Regions from separate parts of the Trinickia sp. HAY1-2D genome, predicted to be linked through region 1. Evidence: riboswitches for the same ligand, from Rfam matches in the RefSeq annotation. Region 1 holds a riboswitch; the other holds the start of a gene.
The links. A riboswitch is a leader RNA that binds a small molecule or an ion and turns the genes downstream of it on or off. The one in region 1 is predicted to bind ZMP and ZTP.
Positions count from the first base shown of each region.

Region 2: it holds a riboswitch for ZMP and ZTP, as region 1 does, so the genes downstream of both, glyA (serine hydroxymethyltransferase) here and ACR9ZC_RS07215 (LysE family translocator) in region 1, are expected to answer to the same signal.

Region 1 is NZ_JBPGWX010000002.1:65,108-83,573, forward strand. Features, by position in the region: gene ACR9ZC_RS07180 (hypothetical protein) at 1-43, opposite strand, end outside; gene ACR9ZC_RS07185 (DUF2784 domain-containing protein) at 482-865, opposite strand; gene ACR9ZC_RS07190 (MFS transporter) at 897-1,421, opposite strand; partial or broken gene ACR9ZC_RS07195 (MFS transporter) at 1,514-2,425, opposite strand; gene iaaH (indoleacetamide hydrolase) at 2,487-3,941, opposite strand; gene ACR9ZC_RS07205 (DMT family transporter) at 4,614-5,519, shown strand; gene ACR9ZC_RS07210 (phytoene/squalene synthase family protein) at 5,620-6,708, shown strand; ZMP/ZTP riboswitch at 6,717-6,814, shown strand; gene ACR9ZC_RS07215 (LysE family translocator) at 6,842-7,474, shown strand; gene ACR9ZC_RS07220 (hypothetical protein) at 7,842-8,696, shown strand; gene ACR9ZC_RS07225 (DUF899 family protein) at 8,745-9,485, opposite strand; gene ACR9ZC_RS07230 (nuclear transport factor 2 family protein) at 9,664-10,059, opposite strand; gene ACR9ZC_RS07235 (LysR substrate-binding domain-containing protein) at 10,158-11,126, shown strand; gene ACR9ZC_RS07240 (hypothetical protein) at 11,136-11,516, opposite strand; gene ACR9ZC_RS07245 (oxidoreductase) at 11,637-12,716, opposite strand; gene ACR9ZC_RS07250 (UvrD-helicase domain-containing protein) at 12,992-15,082, shown strand; gene ACR9ZC_RS07255 (c-type cytochrome) at 15,181-16,140, opposite strand; tRNA gene ACR9ZC_RS07260 (tRNA-Arg) at 16,462-16,537, shown strand; gene ACR9ZC_RS07265 (GNAT family N-acetyltransferase) at 16,714-17,277, opposite strand; gene ACR9ZC_RS07270 (hypothetical protein) at 17,411-17,701, opposite strand; gene ACR9ZC_RS07275 (hypothetical protein) at 17,962-18,183, opposite strand; gene ACR9ZC_RS07280 (putative bifunctional diguanylate cyclase/phosphodiesterase) at 18,249-18,466, opposite strand, start outside.
Region 2 is NZ_JBPGWX010000002.1:812,687-824,053, reverse strand. Features, by position in the region: gene ACR9ZC_RS10820 (DUF3318 domain-containing protein) at 1-267, shown strand, start outside; gene ACR9ZC_RS10815 (type IV pilin protein) at 357-821, opposite strand; gene ACR9ZC_RS10810 (pilus assembly PilX family protein) at 822-1,364, opposite strand; gene ACR9ZC_RS10805 (PilW family protein) at 1,361-2,149, opposite strand; gene ACR9ZC_RS10800 (type IV pilus modification PilV family protein) at 2,194-2,643, opposite strand; gene ACR9ZC_RS10795 (GspH/FimT family pseudopilin) at 2,640-3,227, opposite strand; gene nrdR (transcriptional regulator NrdR) at 3,389-3,868, opposite strand; gene glyA (serine hydroxymethyltransferase) at 3,875-5,122, opposite strand; ZMP/ZTP riboswitch at 5,294-5,393, opposite strand; gene ACR9ZC_RS10780 (SDR family NAD(P)-dependent oxidoreductase) at 5,696-6,442, shown strand; gene ybgC (tol-pal system-associated acyl-CoA thioesterase) at 6,568-7,038, shown strand; gene tolQ (protein TolQ) at 7,197-7,874, shown strand; gene tolR (protein TolR) at 7,885-8,334, shown strand; gene tolA (cell envelope integrity protein TolA) at 8,309-9,328, shown strand; gene tolB (Tol-Pal system beta propeller repeat protein TolB) at 9,439-10,731, shown strand; gene pal (peptidoglycan-associated lipoprotein Pal) at 10,751-11,254, shown strand; gene ybgF (tol-pal system protein YbgF) at 11,273-11,367, shown strand, end outside.

The DNA of each region.
Region 1 (18,466 bases):
AGGTGAGGCGGTGCGGCAGCGCGGCAAGCAGGCGCCGGCGCATCGGTGCGGTGGCGCCGAGCGCGGGCCGCGCGGGTGGCGCCGGCGACGCCGGAGGAGCTGGAGGAGCCGGACGCGCGGCCTTTCGCACGCGCGTTTGCCGCAAGACGGGCTGCCCACAACGCGGGCAGTGCAGGGCGTCGGAGCCCACGGCTGCGCCGCATCTGACGCAAGGCGCCGGAGCGGCCGACTGTGAGGTGGCTTCCGTCTGCATAAGCTTTCGATGGCGGCGCGCCCGCGCGAACGCGCATGTTTGCTGAGGTTGCCGATGGCCCGGCGAGCGAACGCGGGGCTCGCATGGGGCGCGGCGGTTCGCCTTCTGTCACTTTAGTCAGAACTATGGGCTCGCCTCCCTGCGAGATCAATTACCAATGGCCGGCGGATGTTCGCTGTTTAACATTCGACTGAATCTTGTCGACTATTGCAGCCCGGCAGGCATGCGTTATGAACGCGGCCGCGGCGGAACGAATCGCCATGTCAGCAGCACGATGAACGCGAAACAGGCATAGATCACGGTGAAAAGCCAGCCGGGGAGATCGTAGTAAAGAAGCCGCCCGACCCAGTAGGCGATGAAGCCTTGCGAGCTCGGGCCGCTCTCGCGCAGCCACGCCTCCAGCGTGGTCAGCGGGCACGGCGCGCCGAGGAGGGCGAGCGCTGCGACGATGCCGATCGACGCGAGATGAACGAAGCGAAAACGCGGTTCGCGCACCCAGCGCCAATGGCGTGCGGCACCGCACCAGATCGCCGCGAAGCCGCCCACGATGAAGAGCACGACGCACGCGTGCACGATCAAAACCGTATCGGCGAGCACAGTAGTCATGGACATGTTTGGCGCACGGACCGCAACGCGCCCGGTTTCAGCGACGCCGGTGCGCGCTTCCCGACATCAGTGCAGCAATAACGATGCAAGCGGCGAAGAGCGTTGCCACGACGGCGATGCTATCGCGATAAGCCTGCGCGTGGCGTGCTGCATTCGCCCCCTCGGCCGCGACGGAGAAGAACAGGCCGCCGATCGCCGTCGCGCCGAAGGCCGAGCCGATTTGCAGCATCGATGTGACGATGCTGCCCGCGAGCCCCGCTTTGGCCGGCGGAATTTCGCCGATGACGATGCGCACCACGTTCGGCAGCACCAGACCGTGCCCGGCGCCGGCAACGACCAGGCCCGCGTAAAACAGGCCGCCGGGCATGACCCGCAGCGAGGCGGCCGCTGTCGCGGCGAATCCGAGCGCAAGCGCCGCGAAGCCCGCAGTGAGGACATGATTGCCGATGCGGCGCACGATGGCGGGCGAGCACAGCGGCCCGAGAATCGAGCCTGCGCCGAACGGAAAGACCGCCGCGCCGGCGGCGAGCGCGGACCATCCCAGGCCCGACTGCAGATAGATGCCGTAGGTGAGAAAAAGGCGCTATCGCAATAGAAGCAGAACGCCAGCACGAGCCCGACGGAAAACACAGGATTCCTGAACAAAGCGAGCTCGACGAGCGGGTCGCGCCCGGCCCGATGCGCGCGATACTCCGCCAGCACGAAAGCGGCGAGCACCGGCACGCTGGCGGCGAGCATCGTCCACGCCCAGAGCGGCCAGCCCGCTTCGCGTCCCTGAGTCAGCGGATAAATGACGAGGGCGAAGAACGCCGATAGCAGCGTGAGACCCAGCCAATCGTTGCCCTCCGTGCGTGCGGCACGGCTTTCGGGAACGAAGCGCCATGCGCCTGCCAGTGCGAGCACGCCTACCGGAAGATTGATGAGAAAGATCGATTGCCATCCGAGCCCGAACGGGTGCAGCGTGACGAGCAGTCCGCCGCCGATCTGTCCGGCGACCGATGCGAAGCCATAGACGAAGCCATAGAGACTCATGACCGCCGTCTGCTGCTCTTTCGGAAAGGCGCTGCGGATGGTCGCGAGGATTTGCGGCACGAGCATGGCCGCCGAGGCGCCCTGCATGATGCGCGCCGAGACGAGAAACGCGCCGCTCGGTGCCAGGGCGCATAACAGCGAAGCAACGAGAAAACCTGTCATGCCGCCCATGAAGAGGCGTTTGCGGCCGAAGCGATCGCCAAGCCGACCACCTGTGACGAGCAGCACCGCAAAGGCCGAGGTATAGGCCGAGACGATCAATTGAAGCTCGGCACTGCTTGCGCCCAGGCCGCTGCGAATAGCGGGCAATGCAAGATTGACGATGAAGTAATCGAGCGGCGAGAGAAACGCGCCCGTCAGCAGCACGACCAACGCAGCGGCGTTCGATCGCGTGCCATAGGCCGTGTCGCCACGGGAATCGATTTCGGCGGTTGCCTCCTTTCCCGCCGAAGGTGGCGCCGAACGAATCGTCGTGCGAAGGGAGTCGGATCTGATCATGGTACGAGGCCTCAAAAAAGAGGCGAACGCTCGCATCGAAGGACACACGAGACGCGTTGCGCGCGTTCGCCATTCGTCGCTTGTCGCGCCGCTCGAGTCAAAAGGGTGGCGGCAGCGCCCCCAGCACCGATTCGATCGCAATGCCGATGGCGAGCAGCCTGCGATCGCTACCGAGCGGACCGTCGATCTCGATGCCGACAGGCAGGCCCGACGGTGTCAGGCCTGCGGGAATCGACAGACCGGGGATGCCGGCGATGCTCGCCGGATCGGTATGGCGCAGGTAGGCGGCCATTTCGTCGATGGGCTCGCCATTGCCGATCGTGACGACGGCGGAGCCTTCGATGTGGTCGATGTCGACCGCGGGTAGCGGCGTAGTCGGAAAGAGCAGCGCATCGAGGCCCGCCGTGTCGAATATCGATGCGTAGCGTCGTTGCAGCTCGGGGCGCAGGACCTGAATGGCATGCGGGTACGCCTCGGCATAGGTGCCGGCAAGCGTCGCCTCATAGATGCGCCTGACATCCGGGCTCGCAATGCGCTCGGCCAACGCGCCGAGCGTTTGCACCGGAGCGCCGTTTGCGGCGAGCCACGCGGGCACATCGTCGCCAAGCTCGGCAAACGCGATGGGCAGGCTGATGCGCTCGCAAATCGACATGACCTCTGTCAGCTCCACATCGACGAACGTCACACCAGCTTTTTCGAGGCGCTCGCGCGCCGCATGGGCAATCGCTTCGACTGTACTGTCGAGTTGCCGCCAGCAATCGCGCGGCAGGCCGATACGCAAACGCGCGAGTTCGATCGCGGGCAGCGCGGTATCGCCGGTCGCGATGCCGTCGATGAAGGCGAGGTCCGCGGCGGTGCGCGCCATCGGGCCGACCGTATCGCGCGTATGGCTGATCGGCACGACATCGTGTTCGTTGCGGTAGCGACGCTCGGCCCCGCCGTTTCCGACGGAGGGCCGCAAGCCGGCTGTACCGGTGAGGGCCGCGGGAATGCGCGTCGAGCCGCCTGTGTCCGTCCCTAGCCCGGCGGGCACGATGCGCGCGGCGAGCGCCGCGGCGGTGCCGCCGGATGAGCCGCCGGGTATCTTCGAGCGATCGTAGGGGTTGCGAACCGGCCCGGCGTGCGCAGCGAGGTTCGTGCTCGTGATGCCGACAGCCAGCTCGTGCATATTCGTTTTTCCGAGCACGATGGCGCCGGCCTCGACGAGCCGTGTCACGGTCGGCGCGGTGGTGGGTGCGACAAAACCTGCGAGCGCCGGTGTGCCGGCGCAAGTCCGCGTGCCCTTGACGTTGATGTTGGCTTTCACGGCGATCGGCAAGCCGGCGAGCGGGTAGCGCGCGCGCTCGTTGCCGGTGAGGCCGTCGATTCGCGAAGCAGCCGCAATGGCGCTTTCCGTTTCGAGGGTGATGAACGCGTGAAGCGAGCTGTAAGTGTCGGCACGCGCGAGCAGTGCCGTTACATAGTCGACGGCTTTCAGCCGCCCCGATCGTATCGCTTGGACAGCTTGCCGTGCGTCCAATGCCCAGCGTTGCGCGATGGTCGATGAGGTCATGCGGTATCTCCTGATTCGGTGAGCGCTTATTTATGAATGAACGGTCAATAAATTGCGGCGCTGCAGCCGGCCGCTGTCTGCGTCGAGCGCGACAAGCCCAATAACATGTCAGCTATTTTAGTAGTGACCGGCCCCAACTTCGGCTGGATCGCCGTCGATCACTCGTCGACACCTTGGCTTGATATTATGACTATTCAGTCAAGATATCAACCGGTGTATCGGACGGCTGCTCAGGTCCCTGCAAGCCGACGCCGGTGCTCCGATTGCACGCCCGGGCCATTGCGAGTAGCCTTCAAACCTGCGTCATTCATTCAACGGCAGCCCCACAACCCGTTTTCCTCATGAAAAGTGCAGCGCGTTCGTGTTTTGCCGTTGGCGGCATCGAGACATCGCTCGATGCTGCGCGCCGCTGCTGTCTCATTGCGTTTCCTCCTCCTGTCGCCTCGCCGCCCCCGTTCGGGCGGGTCGTCGCAGCGCTTGCACCGCCACACACGGCGGTGCTCGGCTAAGCGCCGACACTTCGTTTTCTCCTGCAGACCGGCCGTTCGGCCCGTGTAGCTGCGCCAAAGGGCGTAGATGCGGGTGCGCGAGTACGCGCGTGCGGATGCGTGCGCGTGTCCGTCGACGTGTGCCGGTCTGCCAGTTCAACGAATTCGACTGGCAGGTGAACTCATGGCTTGGTTCAAAACCGCTTTGGCGGCCTATGGTGCGACTGCGCTTTTTATTCTGCTTTGGAGCAGTGGCGCCATTTTTGCGGAAATCGGGGTGACGCATGCGAGCGCCTCGACGTTTCTGACGATGCGCTTTGCGCTTGCGACGATCATCCTTGCGCTCATCGGTGCAGGGCGGCACCGTTGGTTGCCGGCGCGCGGCACGCGCGTCCATGTCGCCGCCACGGGCGCGCTGATGATGGGCGGCTATTCGATCTGCTACTTCCTTTCGCTCGAGCGAGGACTGACGCCCGGGCTATTGGCGGCCATTCTCGGCGCACAGCCGATTGCCACGCTCGTTGTCACCGAGCGACGTTTTTCGGCGATGCGGATGGCCGGTCTTTTCATGGCGATGCTGGGCCTTGCGTCGATCGTGTTTCGCGGCGCATCGGCGTTGAATCCTTCGACGACCGAAGGAATCGCGCTCGCCCTTGCCGCACTTGCGAGCATTACGGTGGGGGCGATCATGCAAAAGCGCATCGTGCAGAAACCGATGGACGTGCTGCCCTTGCAGAACTTCGTAGGCTTGCTGCTTTCGCTGCCTCTCGGGGTTGCCGAATGGAACGGGTTACGGCTGGACGCACCGCTCGCCGTCTCCGTACTCTGGCTCGGGATTGTCATCTCGGTGCTTGCCCAATTGCTGTTCTATCGGCTCGTGCGCCGCGGCAATCTGGTCAATGTGACCAGCCTTTTCTATCTCGTGCCCGTCATTACGGCGCTGATGGACTACCTGTGGTTCGGCCACGCGCTGCAGCCGAGGGACGTCATCGGAATGATCTTGATTCTCGCCGGGCTGGCCCTGACGCTTCGCAACAAGGAGAAGGTGCACAGCGCGCCTCGCGAGATGACGCGTGAGCCGCGCGGCTAATGTCTCGTGGGCTGAACCGGTTCAGTGCAAGCGGGCGGAATCGGGTGGCCGGATACAATGCGGCAGCGTTGCATCGATCCGAATACATCCGATTCCCTCTATGTCCGAATCCGTCCGGGCCTTTTTACTCGGTCCGCTGTTGAAGAGCGTTTCACGCTCGTTTTACCTGACGCTGCGCATCTTGCCCGCCGGCATGCGCGACCCCGTTGCGCTCGCTTATCTGCTCGCGCGCGCGGCCGATACGATCGCGGATACATCGCTGATCGACCCGGCGCAGCGGCTCGAGCTCTTGCTTGCATTGCGTGCCAGCGTGAATGGCGCGCCGCCCGACGACGGCTCGCTCGTGCGTCGCCTCAGGGATGACGTGGCGAGCCAGCAAGGGCATGCCGACGAAAAATTGCTGCTCGAATCGCTCGGTGGCGCATTCGACGCCTTGACGCAATTGGATACGGCAGACCGGGACGCGGTGCGCGAGATCGTGACTACGCTGACGATGGGCATGGAGTTCGATCTGCGCACCTTCCCTGACGAACGTTCGGGCCAGCTCGGCGCGCTCGCGACGCTCGACGATCTGGACCGCTACACCTATCTCGTCGCGGGCTGCGTCGGCGAGTTCTGGACCAAAATGACCTACTCGCATCTACCCGGCACGCTCAAAGAGGCGGCCGCGACGATGATCGAGCGCGGGGTCCGCTTCGGCAAGGCGTTGCAGATGACGAACGTGCTGCGCGATTGCGCGAAGGATTTGCGTATCGGGCGCTGTTACCTGCCTGAGCGGATGCTCGAGCGCTTCGCATTGACGCCGCAAGACTTGCTCGCCCCCGATGCCTCGTCGCGCGCCCGGCCGCTGCTGTTCGAACTGGTCGGCAAGACGCTCGAGCTGTACCGCGATGCGCTGGCCTATACGTTCGCGATTCCTGCGCGCTCGGTCCGTTTGCGTCTGGCCTGCATCTGGCCGATTCTGATCGGCCTCGAGACGCTTGCGCTGCTTGTCGAAAACGACCGATGGCTCGATCCGGCATGCGTCTCGAAGGTCGGCCGCTCGCGCGTGTACGGCATCGTTGCGAAATCGAGCATGGTCGTCATGTCGACGCGGACCTTGAACGCTTGGGCGGAACGGCTCATCGGCACGATCGAAGCGCGCATCGGTGGCCGTGTTGGCGGGCAAGCGAGTACCGCTCGATCGTGAAATAATCGCCGGGTCCGCGCGACTGGCGCCTGGAGATGGACCACCATCGGGAAACGCGGACAGTGCCCGTGAATCGGGTGCATTGCCGCGCGCCTGGGCGTCGTCCTTCTTTCCTTCTCCGAGGAGTGATGCAATGCCCACGTCCAGTTCGTTGCTCGCTTTTGGCCTCGTCGCGCTCGGCATGGCGCTGACGCCCGGCCCGAATATGGTCTATATCGTCTCCCGCTCCATCTGTCAGGGCAGCGCCGCCGGCCTGGTCTCACTGGGCGGCGTCGCACTTGGCTTCGTCTTGTATATGGTTGCCACGGCATGCGGCATTACGGCCTTGCTGATCGCGGTGCCGCTTGCCTACGATGTGCTGCGCTTCGGCGGCGCGCTTTATCTGGGCTACCTTGCATGGCAGGCGCTCAAGCCGGGCGGACGCTCGCCGTTCCAGGTTCGGGACCTGCCTGCCGATAGTCCGCGCAAGCTCTTCGTCATGGGCTTTTTGACCAACATGCTCAATCCGAAGATTGCGGTGCTCTACCTGTCGTTGCTGCCGCAATTCATCGATCCGCAACACGGCCACGTCCTCGCGCAGTCGCTCGCGCTCGGCTCCCTCCAGATCGTGGCGAGCCTGACGGTCAACTCGGTCGTCGCTCTGTCTGCTGGCACGATTGCTCGATTTTTGGCCGGAAGGCCCCTCTGGCTCGTCGCTCAGCGGTGGCTCATGGGCACGGTACTGGCGGGGCTCGCGGTCAGAATGGCGACGGAAGCGCGGCGCTGAAGGGGCGAGCCGCTCGAAAGTGCGTTTGATGGCGTGCTGCTTCGGATCGAAGCGGTCGTGAACGCCGCGCCGCTATAGAGTTCGGCGGTATTCCAAACGCAGCGAGTGGTGAGCCGATATGATCAAGGGTCCCGAGGGAAGCGACGGGTTGCCGCCACGCCCCGTCGATGGTGGAACAGGCAGCGAGGCTGCTGATGGGACGGGAGACAATGCCTCCCAGCCTATGCCGGGCTCTGCGCACAGAGGAGGCATCAATCCGCGACTGAGTGGGTTGGTCCCGGGTGCTGACGCAGCCGCGGTGAGCGGGGGGCGTGCATCGCCCGGGAATCCTTCGCTCGCCGAGCTTCAGCTATCGCTGGACAGGCTCGTGGCCGACGTCGAGCGGTTCTCCGATCTGCAGCCGTTGCTCGGTCCGCAAGACGCTTCAGCGCGGCCGCCAGTCATCGACGGCCTGCCCGATTCAGCGAAAGACTATCTGCTGGCCGGTCTCACCGGCCGCATTCAAGCGATGCCGGAAGGGGAACGGCCCGCCGCCGAACTGGCCATTTCCATGGCGACCGATCGATCACCGGCGTTGGCAGAGCGAACCGCGTTGCTACTACTCCCTTCTTCGATTCTGCCCGCATATGAGCAAAGCACGAAGCTGAGCAAGTATGCCGCCCGTGCCAGCGATCTGAAAGACGTGCAAGCGGTATTGGCGCAACAAGCGCTCGCGGGGCCGCCGCCGCTGCCCCACGAAAGGCTCGAATCGACTGCGCGCTTCATCGGCGCCCCGGAACTCGGGCTGGTTGCGCGCCCAAAGCCGCTTTGCGTGTTAGCTATGCGAATAGCCGACGATGCATTTCCGGCGGCGCATCGCTACGCCGCTGTTTCGCTCGTGCTGGGCGCCATCGGCGAAGTACAGTTCAAGCGCCACCGGGTCGAGCCATTGGCCGATACGGCGGAGGCCGCCTCGTCGGTGGAGGATGAATCCCTTCGTACCGAAATGTACGAAGCCGTGTTGGAGGCGGTCCAACAACTCTGGCACGAGAGAGAAGAGGCGCCGGACAAGGCGGGCGAGATCACCGGGGCCGACTATGCCCACATGGTCCTGAGCCTTTCGCTGAATTTCCGTTGTTTGAATGGCGACACGGGTGGCATCCGAGATAAATTGCGGCTTGTAATCGAAGAGCTCCCCGAACGAGAGCAGCGTGAAACGGCTTACAACGCTCTCGCCGGCTGAAAAAGTGCCGGGCGGTGGTTCGCACCGGTAGTTGCCCGGCATCCCCCTTCAACGACGCGTCGCCTGATTCGCATCCGGATAATCGAGCTTCGGATACCAGTCGGTGCCGCGCCCGCCCGGCGTCAGATCGAGAATGGTCCAAAGCGGCATCAGATCGGGCGCGCCGCGGGGGTCTTGCCCGGGATCGGCCGTCTCGGGTCCCATCTCGCCCGCATAGAAATGGTGAATGGCGCCATTGCGGCGAACGAATACATTGATTGCCGGGTTATCGCCCGTGTCCGGATCTTCATGGGCGTAGTCGACATTGAACCTGTTGCCGCCCGACGAAAACAGCCGCAAATGGCGCCAGCCCCTTTCATTCTTGAAAGCGACGAGCCGATCGATGGGCGATCGTGCGACGACGGCCAACGCGACTCGCTGCTCGATGTCGCGCGCCTCGCCGTCGAGCGCGCTCAGAAATGAGGTGCACATCGGGCAGGGGCGCTCGCGCCGTGGGCCGAACATCCAGTTATAGATGACGAGCGTATCGTGCTTGCCGAACATGTCGGACAGCGTTGTGGAGCCGTGCTCGCCTTGAAAGCGATAGTCCTGCGGCACGGCGCCGCCGACCGGTAACGCGCGGCGCATCGCCGCGACGCGCTCGATCTGGCGCCGCAATTCGATTTCCTGTTCGAGCAGTGCATTGCGGGCTTTGCGGTATCCCTCGCTTTCGCCGGGAAAGCGGTACTTCGATTGGGCAAGGAGTGTGGCGGGCTTCAATGCGGGTGTGGATGTGTCTGCTTGACTCATGGAGCGTCTCCTTAGGAGTGCCGAACGAATGGGGGCGGAGCGCCGGTATCGATGACCTCGCCTCGGCATCGGCTCCCCCTTTTCGACGACGAACGAGCCCCGCCAGAATCGACACATCGCCACGAGTTTTGTGTTTCTGCATTTTTCGCGCCCGTTCGTCACACGAGGCTGGCGGCGCTTACGAAAAGCTGTCGCCGAGCGATGCGCGAATCGGATAAGTGTCGTAGATGATCAGCAGCCGCGCGATGCGACCCGCCTCGTCGAACTCGAATACATCGACACATTCAAACCGCACGGTCGGCCCGTCCTTGAGCGCCCATTCATAGACGAAATATCCCGTGGCGCGCGCGGCGCCCGTCGTGCTGACGCAGACATCGATCGGCGTAATGCTGCTTTGCCCCGACGCCGCCGACAGTTTCTCGAAGAACGGGCGCGGCGACACCCAGCCCAGCAAGGGCGAATACACCTGAGCATCAGACGCGAAGAGCGCGCAAATCGCCGCTGCATCGCCGCGTTCGAGCTGGCTCAGGTACTCGCGTATTCGGCTGGTATAAAGTGATTGCGCGGATGTCATTGCGAATTCCTCCATTCATCCGTTATCAAATACCGCACGCGCGATCTCTATGTGGCTACACGTGGGGCGGCTTCGGGACAGACGATATCGACGCCCAGATGAACCAACAATCGAAAAATTCGCAAACGGGCCATGAGCCGCTTGCATACCCGCTCGCCGAACTGACGCGTCCGTTTCCGACGCTCGCGGGCCTGCAGGTTTTCGTTGCCGTGGCGAGCCTCGGCAGCCTCACGAAAGCCGCGGTTCATCTGTGCCGCACGCAAGGCGCCGTGAGCCGGCAAGTCCAGCAGGTCGAGGCGCACTATGGATGTGCGCTGTTCGTTCGCCATGCAGGGGGGCTGACGCTGACGCGCGAAGGCGAGCGCTTGCTCGAAGTCGCGTTGCGCGTGCTCACTGAACTGAGCGATTACGCGCGCACGCGAATCGACGAGATCTCGATCGTGACGTTGAGATTGCCGTCGACGTTTGCCGTGCGGTGGCTCTTGCCGCGCATGGCACAGTTCGAGCGTGCGATGCCTGGCGTTGAACTGCGCATCGCCACGTCATCGGACGATCGCCCCGATTTCGCTCGACAGGATATCGATGCGATGGTCGTGCGGGGCAGGGGCCCGTGGAGCGGCATGGAGGCGGTCGAGCTTTTTCCCGAGTCGCTGACGCCGATGTGTGCTCCCGCGATCGCCGCATCGATTCGCTCCATTGACGACCTGAGACGAACGGTGCTCCTGCATGCCGGGCCGAGCCGCGCGGAGTGGCGTTGTCGGCTCGATGCGATCGGCGGCGCGGGTATCGATGTCACGAAGGGGCCTGCGTTGGACACGCTCGAACTCGCGCTGGCTGCGGCAGCCGACGGCCACGGTGTGGCCATCGGCGATCCGCGCATGGCCCGCGAACGGCTGCGCGAAGGCGTGCTCGTTGCACCGTTCGAGGAGGTCGCGCTGAATGGCGCGTCCTATTTTCTCGTCTACCCGTCGCAAAGCGGCGAGCAGCGGAAGATACGAGCACTGGCCGCCGCGCTGGCTACGCTCGCGCGCAACGAAGACGGCCAAGGTTCGATGGCTCAGGCGTAAGCGATGGCGTCATTCGCCGATTGCGCGCGCCGTCCCGTCCAGTTCGTGATTGAGCACGCGCTGCTCTTCATCGGACAGGCCGCCGCCGTGCTGCGCGGCCATATCGCGCGCTTCCTGGCGAATGACGTCAAGACGATGGTGCAGTGCGTTGCCTTGGGGAGGCGGGTAATAGCCTCCGTTGACGTGCCAGTCGATGCGGCGGCCGAGATTGTCGATGCGACTGTTGACCTGACCGAAACGCTCCAGTGCGACCTCGCGCGGGTTCGGGCGCAGCACTGGTGCGGGCGCCGGTACAACGACCTGGCGCGGCGGCGGTGGCTGATTGACGACGCAGGCGCTCAGCGACGCGATCAATGCGCTGCAAGCGAGCGCGCGAACCATTGTTTTCATCGTTTCGTTATCCCTTGTGATTTGCACGGCAGGGAGCGCCGCGGTCGACGTTCCCCTCCGGGGGATAAACGCGCCAGATGCCCAATGCGATGACAACGATCGGCGCGGTGCCGCGGCGGGTCAAGCCCCCATGCGCTCGAATCGCAGGCGTCGCCCTTCGCGCACGCTGCGCTCGGCGAGCTCGATGATCGTCATGACATCGACTGCATCTTGCGGCGAGACCGGGAATGGCTCGCCATCGCGAATGGACGCGGCCAGCGCGCGATAGAACTCGGGGTATGCACCGGTGAGCGTCGGCCATTGCCGCTCGATTTCACGCTCGCCTTCGAGCACGCGCAGCGTGGCCGGCCGATTGTCCGCTCCGAAGCCCGCGTTGCCCGGGCGAAGACCCGCTTTCAATTGGTCTTCCTGTGTATCGAGACCGTACTTCACATAGCTGCCGAGCGTGCCGTGAATGGCGAACCGGGGCGGCTCGATCGCGCAAAGCGCGCTCGCATGCAGGACCGCTTCCTTGTCCGGATAGCTGAGCAGCAGATGCACGTAATCGGCTGCGCCCGCGCCATCGCGATGCACCTTGACCGTGGCATAAACCGTTTCAGGCGGCCCGAACAGCACGAGCGCCTGATCGATCAGATGCGGACCGAGATCGAAGAGCAGGCCGCCGCCGCGCGACGCCTGCTCGCGCCAGCGCTCGCGCACCTGCGGGCGGAACCGGTCGAAATGCGATTCGTAGTGCGCGACGCGGCCCAGCGTGCCCTTCGCCAGTAGTTGACGCACGGTAAGGAAATCGCCGTCCCAGCGGCGATTATGGAAGGGCGCAAAGACCAGATTGCGCTCGTGCGCGAGGCCGGCGAGCGTGACCGCCTCCGCGGCACTCAGCGTCACGGGTTTATCGACGACCACATGCTTGCCCGCGCGAAGGACCTGCGCCGCCATATCAAAGTGCGTATCGTTGGGCGTGGCGATGACGACACATTCGATGTCGTCGAGTGCGAGCAGCGCGTCCAGGTCCGGGACGGCTCGCGCTTTCGGATAGTCGGCGAGCGCCTTTGCGGGCTGGCTCGTGGCGATGGCGGCGAGGCAGGCGTAAGGTTCGTTCGGTCGCTGCGCGGGCGCGCCGCAGTGCGCGATGACCGGTGCGTGAAACGTCGCGCCGGCGAAGCCGTATCCCATCAAGCCGATCTTTACGGATGTCGTCATCGTAGGGGACCTCTGGTTTGTCGTGGATGCCCGTGCTCGTGCGCGTCGCACGCATCGCAACAGGCGGCATGCGGCGCATGGAATTCGGGACGATGAAGCGTGCATTGTGGCACGCGTCGCCCGCCGCTTTGCAAGTGCCCATGCGCAAGCGTCTTGGGGCCAAAGCGATCGTGTGCTGCTCGTGTTAACATCGCGCACTCGCCCTCGATGGCATCGTCCGGAGCGCACGCGTGTGCGCCTTCGCGCGAGCCGCCAAACTGTAAGATCCACCAGAAATGTCCGCAGGATTGAATCCCGCCCAAAGCGAGGCGGTCCGCTATCTCGACGGCCCGTGTCTCGTGCTGGCCGGCGCCGGTAGCGGGAAGACCCGCGTCATCACGCAAAAGATCGCGCACCTGATCGAGGCGAAGGGCTTCGAGCCGCGCCATATCGCCGCCGTCACCTTCACGAACAAGGCGGCCGCGGAGATGCGCGAGCGCGTCGGCAAGCTGCTCGAAGGCAAGACGCTCACGGCGCCGGGCAAGGAAGGGCGCAAGGTGCCCGTGAACCAGTTGACCGTTTGCACGTTTCATTCGCTCGGCGTGCAGATCCTGCGGCAGGAAGCCGAGCATCTCGGCCTGAAGCCGCAGTTCTCGATCATGGATGCGGACGATTGTTTCGCGATGATTCAAGAGCAGGTGGGCTCGACCGACAAAGGCTTCATTCGCAAAGTCCAGACGATCGTCTCGCTCTGGAAAAACGGTCTCGTGACGCCGGAAGAGGCCATGGCCACGGCGTCGAACGAAGACGAGCACCTGGCCGCGATCGTCTATCGCAACTATGTCGCGACGTTGCATGCGTATCAGGCCGTCGATTTCGACGACCTGATTCGCCTGCCGGCCGAACTCTTCGCGAAGAACGAGGCTGTACGCGAGCGTTGGCAGAACAAGCTGCGTTACCTGCTCATCGACGAATACCAGGACACCAACGCCTGTCAGTACGAACTGCTCAAGCTGCTGGCCGGGCCACGCGCGGCGTTCACGGCCGTGGGCGACGACGATCAGGCGATCTACGGCTGGCGCGGCGCCACGCTCGAGAACCTCGCACAGCTCGGCAAGGATTTTCCGAAGCTGCATGTCATCAAGCTCGAGCAGAACTATCGTTCGACGGTGCGCATTCTGACCGCGGCGAACAACGTCATCGCGAACAATCCGAAGCTCTTCGAGAAGAAGCTGTGGTCCGAGCACGGCATGGGCGACTCCATCACCGTGACGGCTTGCAACGATGAAGAGCATGAGGCCGAATCGGTCGTCTTCCGGCTGTCGGCCCACAAGTTCGAGCGGCGCGCGCAGTTTCGCGATTACGCCATTCTTTATCGCGGCAATTTCCAGGCGCGCATCTTCGAGCAGGTTTTGCGGCGCGAGCGGATTCCTTACGTGCTCTCCGGCGGGCAATCGTTTTTCGACAAGGCCGAGATCAAGGACATCTGCGCCTACTTGCGCCTGATCGCCAATCCGGACGACGACCCCGCCTTCATCCGCGCTGTGACGACACCGCGGCGCGGGATCGGCAACACCACGTTGGAAGCGCTGGGCTCGTTCGCAGGACAAGCGAAGGTGTCGTTGTTCGAGGCTGTCTATATGGGCGGAATCGAGGCGCGCTTATCGGCACGGCAAGTCGAGCCGTTGCGGGTTTTTTGCGATTTCATGCAGCGCATTGCCGAGCGTGCGACTCACGATGCCGCCACGACGCTGCTCGACGACCTCATGGAGGCGATCCATTACGAGGCGTATCTCTACGACACGTTCGACGAGCGTCAGGCGCAATCGAAATGGCAAAACGTCCTTGAATTTCTCGAATGGCTCAAGCGCAAAGGTACGAAGCCGGAGGTCGAGGAACCGGAAGACGGCGACGCGACCGGCTACGACAATGCCGATGGCCTTGCCGATACGGGCAAGAACCTGCTGGGTTTGATTCAGACCGTCGCGCTGATGTCGATGCTCGACGGCAAGGAGGAAGACCCGGACGCCGTGCGCTTGTCGACCGTGCATGCGTCGAAGGGGCTCGAGTATCCGCACGTGTTTCTCGTCGGGGTCGAGGAAGGGATCATGCCGCATCGCGGCAATGCCGAGGACGACGAGATCGATGACGCGCGCATCGAGGAAGAACGGCGGCTCATGTATGTCGCCATCACGCGTGCGCAGCGCAGCCTGCATTTGAATTGGTGCAAGAAGCGCAAGCGCGCGAGAGAGACCGTGGTGTGCGAGCTGTCGCGATTCATCGCCGAGATGGGGCTCGACGAGGCGCCGCCACCGACCGCCGAGGAGGCGCCGATGTCGCCGAAGGATAGGCTTGCCAGCCTCAAGGCGCTGCTGCAGAAGGGGTGAGGCGCGCGAAACCGCGCGGCAGGCTTCGCGCGCGCATCGATCGGTTTCGCTTCGACCGATGCGCTTGATTGCCTTCGGTTCCCTACTCGATGAGCGGGCTATTTGGCGGCATTGACCATATAGTCGACGGCCGCTTTGACCTCGGCATCCGGTGCGTTCGAGCCGCCTTTCGGGGGCATCGAGCCTTTGCCGTGAAGTGCGTAGTTGTAGATCGTGTCCATCGGATCTTTCAGGCGCGGCGCCCATGCCGCCTTGTCGCCGAACTTCGGTGCATTGAGCACGCCGGCGGCGTGGCAGGCCTGGCAAACCTTTTCGTAGAGCGCCTTGCCGGCCTGCGCGGTGTCCGCGCTTGCCGTGGCCGCGGCAGGCGCGGCGGCGGGAGCCGTGGCGTTCGTCGATGCCGAAGCGGGGACTCCGCCCGTTTGAGCGGTCGGCATCGAGGCAGCCGTTGCCGCGGTTTGTTCGCTGGCGGCTGCCGTCGGGTTGGCCGATTCCGCTGCGGTGGGGCTTGCCGGCGCGGCGGCCGTTGCGGCTGCGCTCGAGCTTGCGCCTTGAGCGGGTGCCGGTGGCTCGGGGAAGTTCGCGCCGCCGTGATCGGCCATATAGACGACTGCGCGTGCGATTTCGTAATCGCTGTAATCGTCCGGAGTCGTGCCGCCGCGCGCGGGCATGGCGCCTTTGCCGGTCAAGGCGGTGTGCAGCAGGGTGTCGAAGCCTTGGGCGATCCGGGGCGCCCAGGCGCTGCTGTCTCCGAATTTCGGTGCGCCTGCGGCGCCGGTGGCGTGACAGGTCGAGCAGACGGCCTTGAAGACTTCTTCGCCGGTCTTGTAGACGTGGGGCGCGTTAGCGTCTCGTACGGTGACTTGCGCGAGGGGCGCGATGCGTTTTGCTACGGCGGAATCTTTGGCTTCGTCGGTGCCGGCGCCGGTGCGCACCGTCTGGTTGACGTTATAGGCCAGGAGCCAGATGACGACGATGGGAATGGCGAATGCGGCGATGACTGCTGCAATCAGTTGCCCGGGGGTTTTGATCGGGGCTCCGTGTGGTGCTTCGCTCATGCTTGACTCGTCTCCCGGTGGGTATTGTTGGTGAGCGGTACAGCGTGACGGCAACGGCTTGACGGCAACAACTTAATTCATTCAGTCAAACACGGCGATTATAGACGGAAGGTTTTCGCGGCGGCCAGACGCGTGCAGGAATGCTGCCGGCCGCGTTTACCCGTAATTGGGGTGGGAAGAGACGTTTTTCGGGCGGCGACGCTTAGCGGGGAAGGAGTCGCGCGGGGGCGTGCGGTGGACGTGTCGCGTGAAACCGGGTATCCTCTCGGTCTCGCTCGGCGCTGCGCCCTCCCGGTCGCGGCGCCTTCGTGTTCAAGCGAAGCGCCCGTAGCTCAATGGATAGAGTACTGCCCTCCGAAGGCAGGGGTTGCTGGTTCGATCCCAGCCGGGCGCGCCAAAATTCGAACTGATGCTAGGTGGCTGAAACCTAGGAGAATCAAGGCCCTGAGGCAAATGCCGAGGGCCTTTTGCATTTCGAGCGCCGCCAGGAACCTCGCTATGCGCCATTTGGCGGGAATCGGGCAGAGCTGAGAATAGTTTTCGCCTGTGAAGAAGGGCGGCGCCGACGAAATCTTACGAATGGTTTGAATTGTGTTTGACGGCGAGTGCACCGTTAAGCGGGGCGAGTTGCTTGTAGTAAAGACGGGTAGCGCAAAGAGGGCCGTCCGGCATTAGCGCGTAATTGGGGATCGTTCCGCACGCAAGCCAGCCACCGCGTTCGTAGAGGCGCTCGGCGACGGGGTTGGCGGTGTCCAGCACGAGCAGTGACTTGCCGGCCTGCAACGCCGCCGCCTCAGCATGTCGCAGTAGCTCTGTGCCGACGCCACGCCCGCGGGCGCGGCGATGTACTAGCATCTTCGCGAGATCGCCGCGATGCGGTTGATTCTCGGGCTGGTCCAGCAGTACCTGCACAGTACCAACGCAGCCTTCTTCGTCTTTCGCGATCAATAGGATGCGCGCACCGCAGGCCACGCTCGCTCCTACGCCGCGCCAAAATTCCATCGCCTTGTGACGTTCTAGCGGCAGCATGAAGCTAACGGATGCGCCCCCCTCGACGCAATCTATCAGTAGGTCGCATAGCTCGCCGAGTTCTTGTTCGGTGATCGCCTTGACAGACTGAATAACGAACTTTTTCAATTTCCATCTCCAAAGCAACATCCGCTCGGGTGCGACATGATCACGGCATAGCGGGCGGGTTCGTTGGCGACATTGCGGTACGAGCGACCCCGATTCAACGCTGGAGAGTCGCCGCCTCGATCGTGAACGATGCCTAGCGCGCCCGCTGACGTCGTGCGATCAGCCGGCAGCCAAGCCAAGTCGCGATCGCTAAGACGACACCAACCAACGCTGAGCACGCCAAAATCGCGAGGATGATGGCGATCGTCTCGATGTCGTCCGTGTTGTCGAGTTGGCTGGCGCCAGTCAGGCGAATCCCCGCACGGATGCCAGAGTCGAGCCAGGACGGCATTTCATAAGGCAGGCTCGCGACGAACTGTGCTAGCCACCACCCACCCACCAGCGCAACCAGCACGTTGGCAAAAATAAAGAGAGCTTTCTTCATCGAACTTCGACCGTGCCGTAAGCCTTGAACTCAGCGCCAGGAACCGACAGCGTCGGGGCGCTCGGCCGCAGATAGGTTGCGGTCCCACAGGTCGCGGAGCGCCCCGACCTGCACACAACAACCCGGCTTCGGTCGCGACGGCCTTCTTAGACCTAGTGACGGTACCGTCATCAGGTTCAATGTCAGTTCCGCGCCGCGTGTGCTGAAACAGTTTCAGCAGCCCGCCGCAACGACCGCCCTCGACGATTTGAGAGTCCCGCTCAACGTTTCAGCGTCGTACGGCCTTCGTCCGGATCAATGCCGTGTTGACGCAATAGCTTCGTCAGGCGTGCGACCCGAAACCATAGCCCGACGGCCGTCACTGTGACGACCGTCGAATACACGTTGTCGTTGCCGATCCATCGCGACAGGAAGATCACGCCGGCAACGAACCCAAGCGCGCAAAGCAGCAACAGGCCGCGATCGATGAGCCATGCTTTCATCACTTCAACCCCGTGCCCGCTCGCGCATGCATCCCGTACGTCGCGCCCTTTGGGGGGCGCCCTTTTTACCGCACACCCGTCACACAGCGGGCCTCATGCCAGCTGTTGAGCCACGCTTCGAGCCGATCAGGCGGCAGCGGTCGACTCAAATGGAAACCCTGCGCCAAGTCGCACTCGAGATCGGTCAACCGTTGCAAGACAGCTTCCGACTCCACGCCTTCGGCAACGACCTTGAGCCCCATGTTGTGGGCAAGATCGATCGTCGAACGCACGATCGTTTCGT
Region 2 (11,367 bases), 740 kb from region 1:
CCGGGCTTTTCCAGCCATCGGTCCAGGGCGGGCGGCAAGAGCATCAATGCCTCGCTGACCGATTGGTTCACCGGCCACCCGCTGGTGAGCTCGCTCGCGTCGTTGATACTGGCCAAGCCGCTGCGCGCGACGCTGGCCGCCGGCACCAAGCCGCTCATCAAGTGGGGATCGCTCGGCGCGGCCGCATGGGCGGGGTATCGCTTTCTCGCGCAAGCGATCCACCGCGAGCACGCGCGGTCGGCCACGCAGACCGGCGATGCGCCGTAACGCTTGCAGCGGTGCGCCGCTGAGCATTCTTATCTCCGCGAGCTGAGCCGAGCCGGTTCGATTTCCGCGGTTCATGTCCGCGCTTGCCGCTATCGGCGGCCCAGCCAGCAGCCAGGGTCCATGGTGCCGCGCGAGCCAGCTCGCCGGTTCATACGCGCGCCGAGCACATCCAGAATGAATGTCCCACATGCATCGCCCGCCATCGGGCCGGCATCGACAGGCCGCGCCTCCAGCGCGTAGTATCCGCTCGCGCGGTCGCCATCGACCACATGGAGCCGATAGATTGGCGCGCCGACAGGCGGCGCCTGGTCGAGTCCAGCCGGCAAGACGACCGCCCCGCCTGCATGTGCGTCCGTGCCCGCTTCCAGATACTGCGCCGCGCGGTAGAGCGCCATCGCAGCATCGGCGCGATGGGCGCGCGCCACATGCTCGCGGTAACTCGGCAGCGCGTAAGCGGCCAACGCAGCGACGATCGCCAGCGCAATCACCAACTCCATCAGAGAGAATGCCGCGGCCCAGCGAGCCGGCGTGCGCGTAGCGTCCCTGGCGTTCAATTACCGTCTCCTCGCGATGCGGCGCCAGTGACGCGATTCCTTACCCGCTTCGCGAACCACGAAGACCTGTGCCCACGCTTGCGCATCCACGCTTGCGCCAAAGCCTCTCGCCGTGACCACAAATCCCCGCGCGTGCGGCCGCTCCGCAATGCGCAGCCCTTCGATCAGACACTGAGGCGGCCTGCGACCACCGGGCCAGTTCGGTAGCGGCGCAAATGCAGCGGCATCGGCGAACGGATCGCGCTCTTGCCAACGCATCGCCTCCGCGCGGCTCGGCAGCAGCAGCGGCGCGCGGCCGGCCTCGTGCTCGCGGAGGCAAAGCTCGAGCGCGACATTGGCCGCCTGCATGCTATGCAGCGCATCCTCGAAGTTCGATGCGCGCCGCACACCCATGATGGTCGCGTCGAACGAGGCGATGGCCGCCGCCGATAGCATCGACGTCAGCATGAGCGCAACCGGCAACGCCGCCCCGGATGCCTGCCGGGCAAGACGGCAGGCGCGATGGGTCCGTGGCACCAGACCGTATGCCGACGCATTGCTCATCGGCCCGCCTGCTCGTGATTCCGTACCGCAACGCGGCGCCGGAATACCTGCCGAGCGTGACCGTCGAAATAGCGCGTCGCCACCGGGTCGCAATCGACGTGCTGGCCGCGTGCGTCCGTCCGCCTCCCGCGGACACGCACACAGATATCCACGGCAGTGACGTGCTGCCAATCGTTCGGCGCGACGGCATCGGCACGAACGGCTCGGGCGGCCCCGCGTATCCAATACCTGAAAGCCAGCCGTTCGACACCCGCAACAGCCGGTTGCCGGGCAAGACCGCCGTTGCCTTCGCAATAAAGCTCGGGGGTGCCGCCATCCCGCGATGTCCCCACGAAAAAACGATTGGAGACGACGACCGACTCTCCGGCTCGCCCGATACCCTGCCCCAGGCAATCCGTCGTTTGCCCCGCCTCGGTAGGCCACGTCGCCACGGCGTCGTCGACATAGCGGATAACGATGCCGTCGGAGCCGCTCGCATCGCGCTCGCAACGAAGCCCGCCCGCCGTTTCGACCGGATATCCCGACGTACAGCCGAATAGTCCCGGCGCGACATCTCCCGACAGCGCCGGCAACCCTGGCGGCACAAACCCCGCCATCTGGATCTGCTCGCTCATCAGCAACAGGGCTGTCATGCCGGCCTCGCGCATCAGCGCCGTATAGGCAGACGCGGCGTAAAACTGACGCACCGTATGGTAGAGCGACGCGATCATCGCCACGACGACGAGCCCCAGTGCCGTTGCAACCATCAACTCGATGAGCGTATGCCCGCGGCTGCGCCTCCCCACTGAGCCGCGCCTCATTGATTTCGCCCCGCGCGAAGCGCCCAGCCTCATGGCGTCGCCCCCAGAAACAGAGGCGCTACGCTGCAAGAAACCTCGGGGGCGGCGAACTCGGGCGGACATCCGTCGAAACGTATAGGGCGCGCTCGCCCAAGCGCGTGCCCACCCGCTTGCGAACTCGCCCAGCGCACGGCGACGAATGCGGCACCGCTACCTGCATCCCGTACGACGATGTCGCCACGCGGCAATGCCTGCATGGCCTGGACACGCCAGTACTCGATCTCACCCGCTGCCGCGGATCGTTCGCGCAGCGCATCGGCGGCCGAAGCCGCAATCAGCGATGCCACCTCGCGCTGCGCAGAACTCTTTTCGGTACGCACGGCCACGAACTGGCTCGAGATCGTGCCAACAAGAGACAACGCGGCGATGCCCAGTGCGATCGCAACTTCAAGCAGCGAGCCTCCGGTTTGCCGGCCCGGGATTCGCGGCGAGGCATTCATACGTGCCGCCCGCACTCGGCGCCCACCCTCGCCCGGCCGCCGGCAGCGATCGAAACGCAGCGCCTCGCGGCTTGCGCAGACGCGCCATGACGAGCGCCTGTCGGCGCGATCTCGAAGCTGCGAAACCCGCCGATCACCTGTCCGGCCGGCGGGCGAAACCGGATCGCATGCGCGGCGCCGCGGATCCGCACGCCGGGCGCCGGAACATGCGTGCGCAATACCCGCTGTCCGTAACCGGTTTCAAGCGCGACGACCCAACCCGTCGCCCAATCGACGGGGACACGGTCCCGGCCGAAGTCGTGTGCGCCGTTATGGACGCATCGTCCGTCACCATCAGTGCGGCAAATCACGACCGGCAAACCGATACGAACCGCTTCGCTGCGCGCGTACGACATGCTCGCCAGCAGCATGCGCGTGCTCGCTTCGACGCGCTGGCGTTGCTGCCAGGTCGCAAACGACGGTATCGCCAGCGTCGCGAGCAACAGCATCACGGCGCAGACGATCAGCGTTTCGACGAATGTGAATCCGCGCGCGTGCCGCGCACGTCGGCGCTCAATGCCTGCTCCGCTTGCACCGAACCGCATTCCCAGCTCCGTTGTCCGTTGTTCGATTCGATCAATCTAGCGGACGTGCACGTACAGCACCATCGTCCGTTCGGCCGAGTGGCGAGCAAGTATCGACGCGCCGACAATGGCGCGTCACGTCAATATGCAAGGGAATGAAAACGATGAAACGACTAGACCGATCAACGCTTGCGCGACGGTTTGGCGGGAGCGGCGCGACGAAACTCTTCGATGACGTCCTCGAATTCGGATACATCCTCGAAGCGCCGGTAGACCGATGCAAAGCGAACGTAAGCGATGGTATCGAGCTGACGCAGCTCGTTCATCACGAGCTCGCCAAGGCGCTCGCTGCGCACTTCGCGTTCGCCGCTGCCCAGCAATTGATACTCGATGCGGGCAACCGCCGCGTCGATCGCGTCCGCCGCAACCGGGCGCTTTCTAAGCGCCAGTTGCATGCTCGCGACAATCTTGCGGCGATCGAATTCGGTGCGGCTGCCATCCTTTTTCACCACCGCCGGCAACATGAGCTCGACTCGCTCGTAAGTCGTGAAACGCTTGTCGCAGGCCGGACACCGGCGGCGGCGCCGAATCGCGGCGCCGTCCTCGGATACGCGCGAATCGACGACCTGGGTATCCTCGTGCCGGCAAAAGGGGCAGCGCATGGTGGCTCAGCGATAAACCGGGAAGCGCTTGGTGAGTTCGGCAACCTGCGCGCGCACGCGCTCGATCGTCCCCGCGTCTTCCGGGTTCTCGAGCACGTCGGCAATCAGATTCCCCACTTGCTCCGCTTCTTGCGCACCGAAGCCACGCGTCGTCATGGCGGGCGAACCGAGGCGGATCCCGCTCGTGACGAACGGCTTTTCCGGATCGTTCGGAATCGCGTTCTTGTTGACGGTGATATGCGCCGCGCCCAGCGCGGCTTCAGCCGCCTTGCCGGTGATGTTCTTCGCGCGCAGGTCGACCAGCATCACGTGGCTTTCCGTACGGCCCGACACGATGCGCAAGCCGCGCTTGACGAGCGTCTCGGCCAGCACGCGCGCATTATCGACCACGCGCTGCTGGTAGGCCTTGAACTCAGGCGAGAGCGCCTCCTTGAATGCGACAGCCTTCGCGGCGATCACATGCATGAGCGGGCCGCCCTGAATGCCGGGGAAGATGGCCGAATTGATCTGCTTCTCGTATTCGGCCTTCATCAGGATCACGCCGCCGCGCGGGCCGCGCAGGCTCTTGTGGGTCGTCGTCGTGACGAAATCGGCATGGGGAACCGGATTGGGATACACACCGGCGGCGATGAGCCCCGCATAGTGCGCCATATCCACCATCAAATACGCGCCGACCGATTTCGCGATCTTCGCGAGGCGCTCGAAGTCGATCTTCAGCGCGAACGCCGATGCGCCGGCAACGATCAGCTTCGGCTTGTGCTCCTCGGCAAGCTTGGCCGCGGCGTCGTAGTCGATGTCTTCCGCCTCGTTCAAGCCGTAGCTGACCACATTGAACCACTTGCCCGACATGTTGACCGGCGAGCCATGCGTCAGGTGACCGCCTTCGGCGAGGCTCATGCCCATGATCGTATCGCCCGGCTTGAGCATCGCGAAAAAGACACCCTGATTCGCCTGCGAGCCGGAGTTCGGCTGCACGTTCGCGGCCTCGGCGCCGAAGATCGCCTTCACGCGCTCGATGGCCAGTCGCTCGACGATGTCGACGTATTCGCAGCCACCGTAATAGCGCTTGCCCGGATAGCCTTCGGCGTATTTGTTGGTGAGCTGCGAGCCCTGGGCGGCCATCACGGCCGGACTCGTGTAGTTTTCCGATGCGATCAGTTCGATGTGTTCTTCCTGACGGCGGTTTTCCTGTTCGATCGCTTGCCAGATCTCGGGATCGATGGCGGCAATGGTGCTTTGGGCTCTGTCAAACATACGGATTCCGTTGAAGGTTTACAGGTTGGCCGAAATGCGCGGAATGCATACGAACGTACGCTTGCACTGGATGGCGGAGGGGCCGGCACTGGCGTGGCGGAAAATTCGAATGGTCGAAGCTCCGTTGCACCCGCGGGGCAACCGCCGCTGCGCAAGCGAACGCGCGCGGTTTTCGGCTGCCCAGGCGAACGGCAAAACGGCACCTTGCGCTTCACGGTGGGTCGCTCCACCTTGACCCCGGAGGGTGTTATCGCCAGTTACGCAAGGGCTGAGCGCGTTAGTGTACTGGCAGCGCAACCAATAGGCAATTGGCCGGCCACAGTGCCAGCACGGCCGCATCGCGGCGCGCTTGCGCGCACCGCTTCCCGCGCCGACCCTCCCGCGAAAGGTAGCCGGAGCCCTCGGCGCGCGCCCGCAGCCCAATGGAAAGCATTTCGAAAGAATCGGGAGCATTCATACCGCGACCGGGGTACGGCGGGTATCATCGGCCCGTTCCGTTTTTCGCCTTCGGTAGTTCTTGCTTATACCGGCAAGGCCATGAGGCCTGCCGGGTTCGACCAGTCAGGAGCAGCAATGATCGTTTTAGTCACGGGCGCATCCGCCGGCTTCGGCGCCGCCATCGCTCGCAGTTTCGTCAATGGCGGCCACCGCGTGATCGCCACCGCTCGCCGCCTCGATCGCCTGGAGGCGCTCGCCGAGGAGCTTGGACCGGCACTTTTGCCGCTCGAGCTCGACGTGTGCGACCGCGCCGCCATACAAGCGTTGCCGGGGCGGCTGCCCGAGGCGTTCGCGTCCGTGGACGTGCTCGTCAACAATGCGGGGCTCGCCCTTGGACTGGAACCCGCACAGCGGGCCGATCTCGACGATTGGTCCCGGATGATCGAGACGAACTGCACCGGCCTCGCCGCCGTCACGCATGCTCTGCTGCCAGGAATGGTCGAGCGCAATCGCGGCCATATATTCAACCTCGGCTCGACGGCGGGCAGCTACCCGTATTCGGGCGGCAACGTCTACGGGGCAACGAAGGCTTTCGTGCACCAGTTCAGCCTGAATCTGCGCGCCGACCTCTCGGGTACGGCCGTACGCGTCACCTGCGTGGAGCCGGGGCTCTGCGGCGGCACGGAGTTTTCGAACGTGCGTTTCAAGGGAGACGACACCAAGGCAGCCGGCCTCTACCGCGGTGTAACGCCGCTTTCGCCGCAAGACATCGCCGATTCGATCTACTGGATCGCCACGCTGCCCGCCCACATGAACGTCAATACGATCGAGCTGATGCCGGTGGCGCAATCGTTCGCGGGCCTGTCGATCCATCGTGGCTGAAACCGCTCGGCAACGCCCACGGTCCGAGCGCGTAGGCATGGCCGGACGACCGTATCCGGTGCCCTGCGTCCTGCGCTCGACATGTAATTTCGAGATGGTCGTACGGGTTCCGGTAAAATGCGCCCATGAATATGCCTAGCAGTCGCCCAGCAACGGGCCGCGGCTTTTTATGGCCGCTGCGCGTGTATTACGAAGATACGGATGCGGGCGGCATCGTCTTTTACGCGAACTACCTTAAGTTCTTCGAGCGCGCGAGAACCGAATGGCTCCGCGCGTGCGGCATCGAACAAGGCCGCCTCGACCGGGAGATCGGGATCGTCTTCGTCGTACGCGGCACGGCGCTCGACTATCGAGCGCCCGCGCGTCTGGACGATCTGCTCACGATCGAGAGCCACATCGAGCGGCTTGGTCGCGCGAGTGTCGATTTCGTGCAACACGCGTGGTGCGACGATCGCCTGCTTGCCACCGGCGAGATTCGCGTCGCCTGCGTCGAGCGCGCCACGTTCAAACCCGCGCCCATTCCACCCGACGTGCTCGCAGCGCTGCGGCGAGGCCCCGGAGTCGTGCACGCCGGAATGTCAACGGCCGATGCATGAACACCGTTGAGAGTTCGTCAGTGGCCTTGTATTGTCCGCATCGTTACCCAATGGAGCTCGGCTGCGCGTGCCGCCGAGCTTTCAGGTTGCCGACTGGGACCGCTTCGGCGGCTTGCCGCCCATGATGGCCGCCCTTCGGATGCAAAAGCAAAATATCTATGAACAACGCACAAGATCTGTCGATTATTTCTCTTGTCCTCAACGCGAGCGTCCTCGCGCAGGCCGTCATGGGGCTCTTGCTGCTGCTGTCCCTGATGTCCTGGACGTTTATCTTCCGCAAGTGGTTTGCCATTCGGCGCGCCCGCGCGCAAACTGAACAGTTCGAACGCGACTTCTGGTCGGGCGGCGATCTGCAAGCGCTCTATCAGAGCGCGGCGAACAACCGCCATACGATCGGCGCGCTCGAGAGAATTTTCGAATCGGGCATGCGTGAATTCTTGAAAGGCAAGGAAAAGCGCCTGAACGATCCCGGCGCGATCCTGGATGGCGCGAGGCGTGCCATGCGCGCAGCGTTTCAGCGTGAAATGGACGCACTCGAAGCCAATCTCGCGTTCTTGGCATCGGTCGGCTCGGTGAGCCCATATATCGGCTTGTTCGGTACCGTATGGGGGATCATGAACGCCTTCCGCGGTCTCGCGAACGTGCAACAGGCAACGCTCGCCAACGTCGCGCCGGGGATCGCCGAGGCGCTGACGGCGACGGCGATCGGCCTTTTCGCCGCTATCCCGGCCGTGGTGGCATACAACCGTTACGCGCACGACATCGATCGCCTCGCGATCCGCTTCGAAACGTTCATCGAAGAATTCTCGAATATCTTGCAGCGCCAGGCGCATTAAGGAGCACGCGATGGCCGGCTCGACCAATCGTTCGTCCATGCGCGGCAGCCGCTCCCGCCGCGCGATGTCTGACATCAACGTCGTCCCTTACATCGACGTGATGCTCGTGCTGCTCGTGATCTTCATGGTCACGGCGCCGCTCGTCGCACCGTCGATCGTCAATCTGCCCACGGTGGGCGGTGCGGCACCGCAACAACAAACACCGCCCGTCGTGGTGAATATCGGCGCGGACGGCAAGATGAGCGTTCGTTACAAGGACGACGCGGGCGCGACGCAACAGGAACAGATGACCCGTGCGGAGCTGACCGGCTTCGTGACCGAGCGCGAAACCTCGCACCCCGATCAGCCGGTGGTCATTGCCGCTGACAAGACGGTCAAGTACGAAGCCGTGATGCAGGTCATGTCGGATTTGAAGGCGCGCGGCGTCAAGCGCGTTGGGCTGCTCGTTAAATCGCAATGAAACCCGGCAAGTCGGATTCCTTCCCCCGCAACCGCCCCGCGAACGCGGGACGACGCGAGCGTTCACGCTCGCGCTCTTGATGCACGTGTTGCTCGGGTTATTCCTCTATCACGGCATTCATTGGCAAAACAGCACGCCCGCGGGGGCTGAAGCCGAGTTGTGGACCGATATTCCGCAGCAGCAGACGCCGCCCCCGCCGGCCCCGCCCGTGCGTGTAGCGCCGCCTGCTCCGCCGGTCCCGGACGAGCAGGCTGACATCGCGCTGCAGCAGAAAAAACGCCAGCAGCAGGAAGCCGCCGCGCGCGCGGCGTTGCTCGAGCAGCAGGAACGTCAGCGGCAACTCGCCGAGCAAGAGGCACAGGCGAAACGGCAGCGCGAGCTCCAGCAGCAGGCCGAGCTGGCCGCGCAAAAGGCCGCGGCCGACAAACTCAAAAAGCAGCAGGCGGAGAAGCTTCGCCAGCAGCAATTGGCCGAGCAGCAAAAGCAGGAGCAGCTCAAGCAACAGAAGGAAGAGGAACTCAAGCAGCAGCAGGTCGAAGCGCAAAAGAAGGCGGAGGCCGAGAAAGCGGCAAAGGCCAAGGCCCTGGCGCAGCAGCAGGCGAAACAAAAACAGCAGCTCGACCAGGAGCGCCGCGCGCGGCTCGCGCAGTTGCAAGGCCTCGCCGGTGAAAGCTCGAGCGGCAACGGGCTCGCCAAGGGCGGCACCGGAACGGGCTCGGGCGGCACGGCCGCCTCGCCCGGATACGCGGACAAAGTGCGCAGGCGGGTGGCGCCGAACGTTCATTGGCCGCCGGACAACTCGCTCGAAACGCTGATCGCCGTGCGTTGCGCGCCGACAGGCACCCTGCTGTCGGCAACGATCCAGCACAGCAGCGGCAATCCGGCATTCGACGACGCTGCGCTGCGTGCGGTACGGGAGTCCGATCCAATGCCGCTCGATACCAATGGGCAGGCGCCGGCGAGCTTTTCCATCAAGGTAAGACCACCGCAATAACGAACGCCGCGGGGGTGGCAAAGTCGGCGCGATGGACCGGAAGCGGGAACGAAAGATGCACTCGACGGTCTCTTTGCAGTTGTGACAACTTGTTTTTTGGGATTTCTCGCATGAGTTTGATGACGAAGCTAGGCTTGAAGACATGGGTGGCGTCGTGCCTGATCGCTGCATGTGGTGCCGCGAACGCGGAGCTGACCGTCGTCGTGACGGGCACCGGTTCGGCGCAACTTCCGATCGCAACGGCGAATTTCGCGAATGAAACCAGCGCACCGCAGCAGATCAGTGCGATCGTGCGCGAGGATCTGAAACGCAGCGGCAAATTCACGAATATCGATGCGGGCAGCGCCCCCGTCTCCGAGACCGATTCGGTCGACCTCGGCGGTTGGAAGGCAAAAGGCGCCGATGCGTTCGTCGCGGGCAGCGTGACGCGCGCCGCGAACGGCACGTATGAAGTGCGTTTCAAGCTCTACGACACGGCCAAGCAGCAAAACCTCGGCGGCCTGTCGTTGACCACGCCGGAAAGCGGTCTGCGCATGACTGCGCACAAGATCGCCGATTACATCTATCAGAAGCTGCTCGGCACGCGCGGCGTCTTTGCGACGCGGCTTTCCTATGTCGTCAAGAGCGGCAACCGCTACTTGTTGCAGGTCTCGGATTCCGACGGTCAAGACGTGCATGTCGCGCTGTCGAGCCCCGAACCGATCATCTCGCCGGCGTGGTCGCCTGACGGCACGAAGGTGGCCTACGTATCGTTCGAAAAGCGCAAGCCGATCGTGTATGTCCACGATTTGCCGACGGGCAGGCGCGTCATCATCTCGGACCAGAAGGGCAACAACAGTGCGCCCGCGTGGTCGCCGGACGGCCGCACGCTGGCGGTCGCGCTCTCGCGAACCGGCAACACGCAGATCTTCGCAGTCAACGCGGACGGCAGCGGCTTGCGGCGCCTTTCGCAGAGCGGCTCGATCGATACCGAACCGGCCTACTCGCCCGATGGGCAATGGATCTACTTCACGAGCGACCGAGGCGGCCAGCCGCAGATCTACCGGATGCCCGCGCAAGGCGAGCAAGCGGGCGCGGCGCAGCGCGTGACTTTTACGGGTAGTTACAACACAAGCCCGCGTGTGAGTCCGGACGGCAAGCAACTCGCGTATATTTCGCGCGTCGGCGGCGCATTCAAGCTCTACGTGCAGGATTTGCAAAGCGGCGTGGCAACGGCGCTTACCGATACGACACATGACGAATCGCCGAGCTTCGCGGCGAACGGTCAGTACATTCTTTACGCCACTCAGGTGAACGGCCGTGGCGTGCTGGCCGCAGTCTCGACGGACGGTCGGACGCGGCAAATCCTGTCCGTTCCGGGCGGCAGCGTACGCGAGCCGTCCTGGGGTCCGTTTATGCAATGACACACAAGGAGAGTAAGAAATGATGTCGAAACTTCGTATGGTGTTTGCAGCGTTGCTCGTGGGCGCGTTGGCAGCCTGCCATTCGGGTGTGAAGCTCAACGACAAAGGGACCACTGGCACGGTCGGCCAACAGCCGAATCCGAACGCAGTGGCGCCCGTCACCGTCGACGAGCTGAACAATCCGAACAGCCCGCTCGCCAAGCGCAGCGTGTACTTCGACTTCGACAGCTATTCGGTCAAGGACGAATACCAGTCGCTGCTGCAGGCCCATGCGCAATACATGAAGAGCCACCCGGACCGCCACATTCTGATTCAGGGCAACACCGACGAGCGCGGCACGAGCGAATACAACCTCGCGCTGGGTCAAAAGCGTGCCGAAGCCGTGCGCAGCGCGCTGCGCACACTCGGCGTGCCCGATTCGCAAATGGAAGCCGTGAGCCTGGGCAAGGAAAAGCCTTTGGCCCCCGGTCATGACGAGGCATCGTGGGCGCAAAACCGCCGCGCGGACATCCTCTATCAATAAAGGTAACAGGCGACGTATATGAAGCACCGTTTTTCCTGGCTGCGCGGCGTCGCAGCCGCCGGCATGACTGCCTCGGCGCTTGTCGCGCTGCCTGCTCACGCCGGCATATTCGA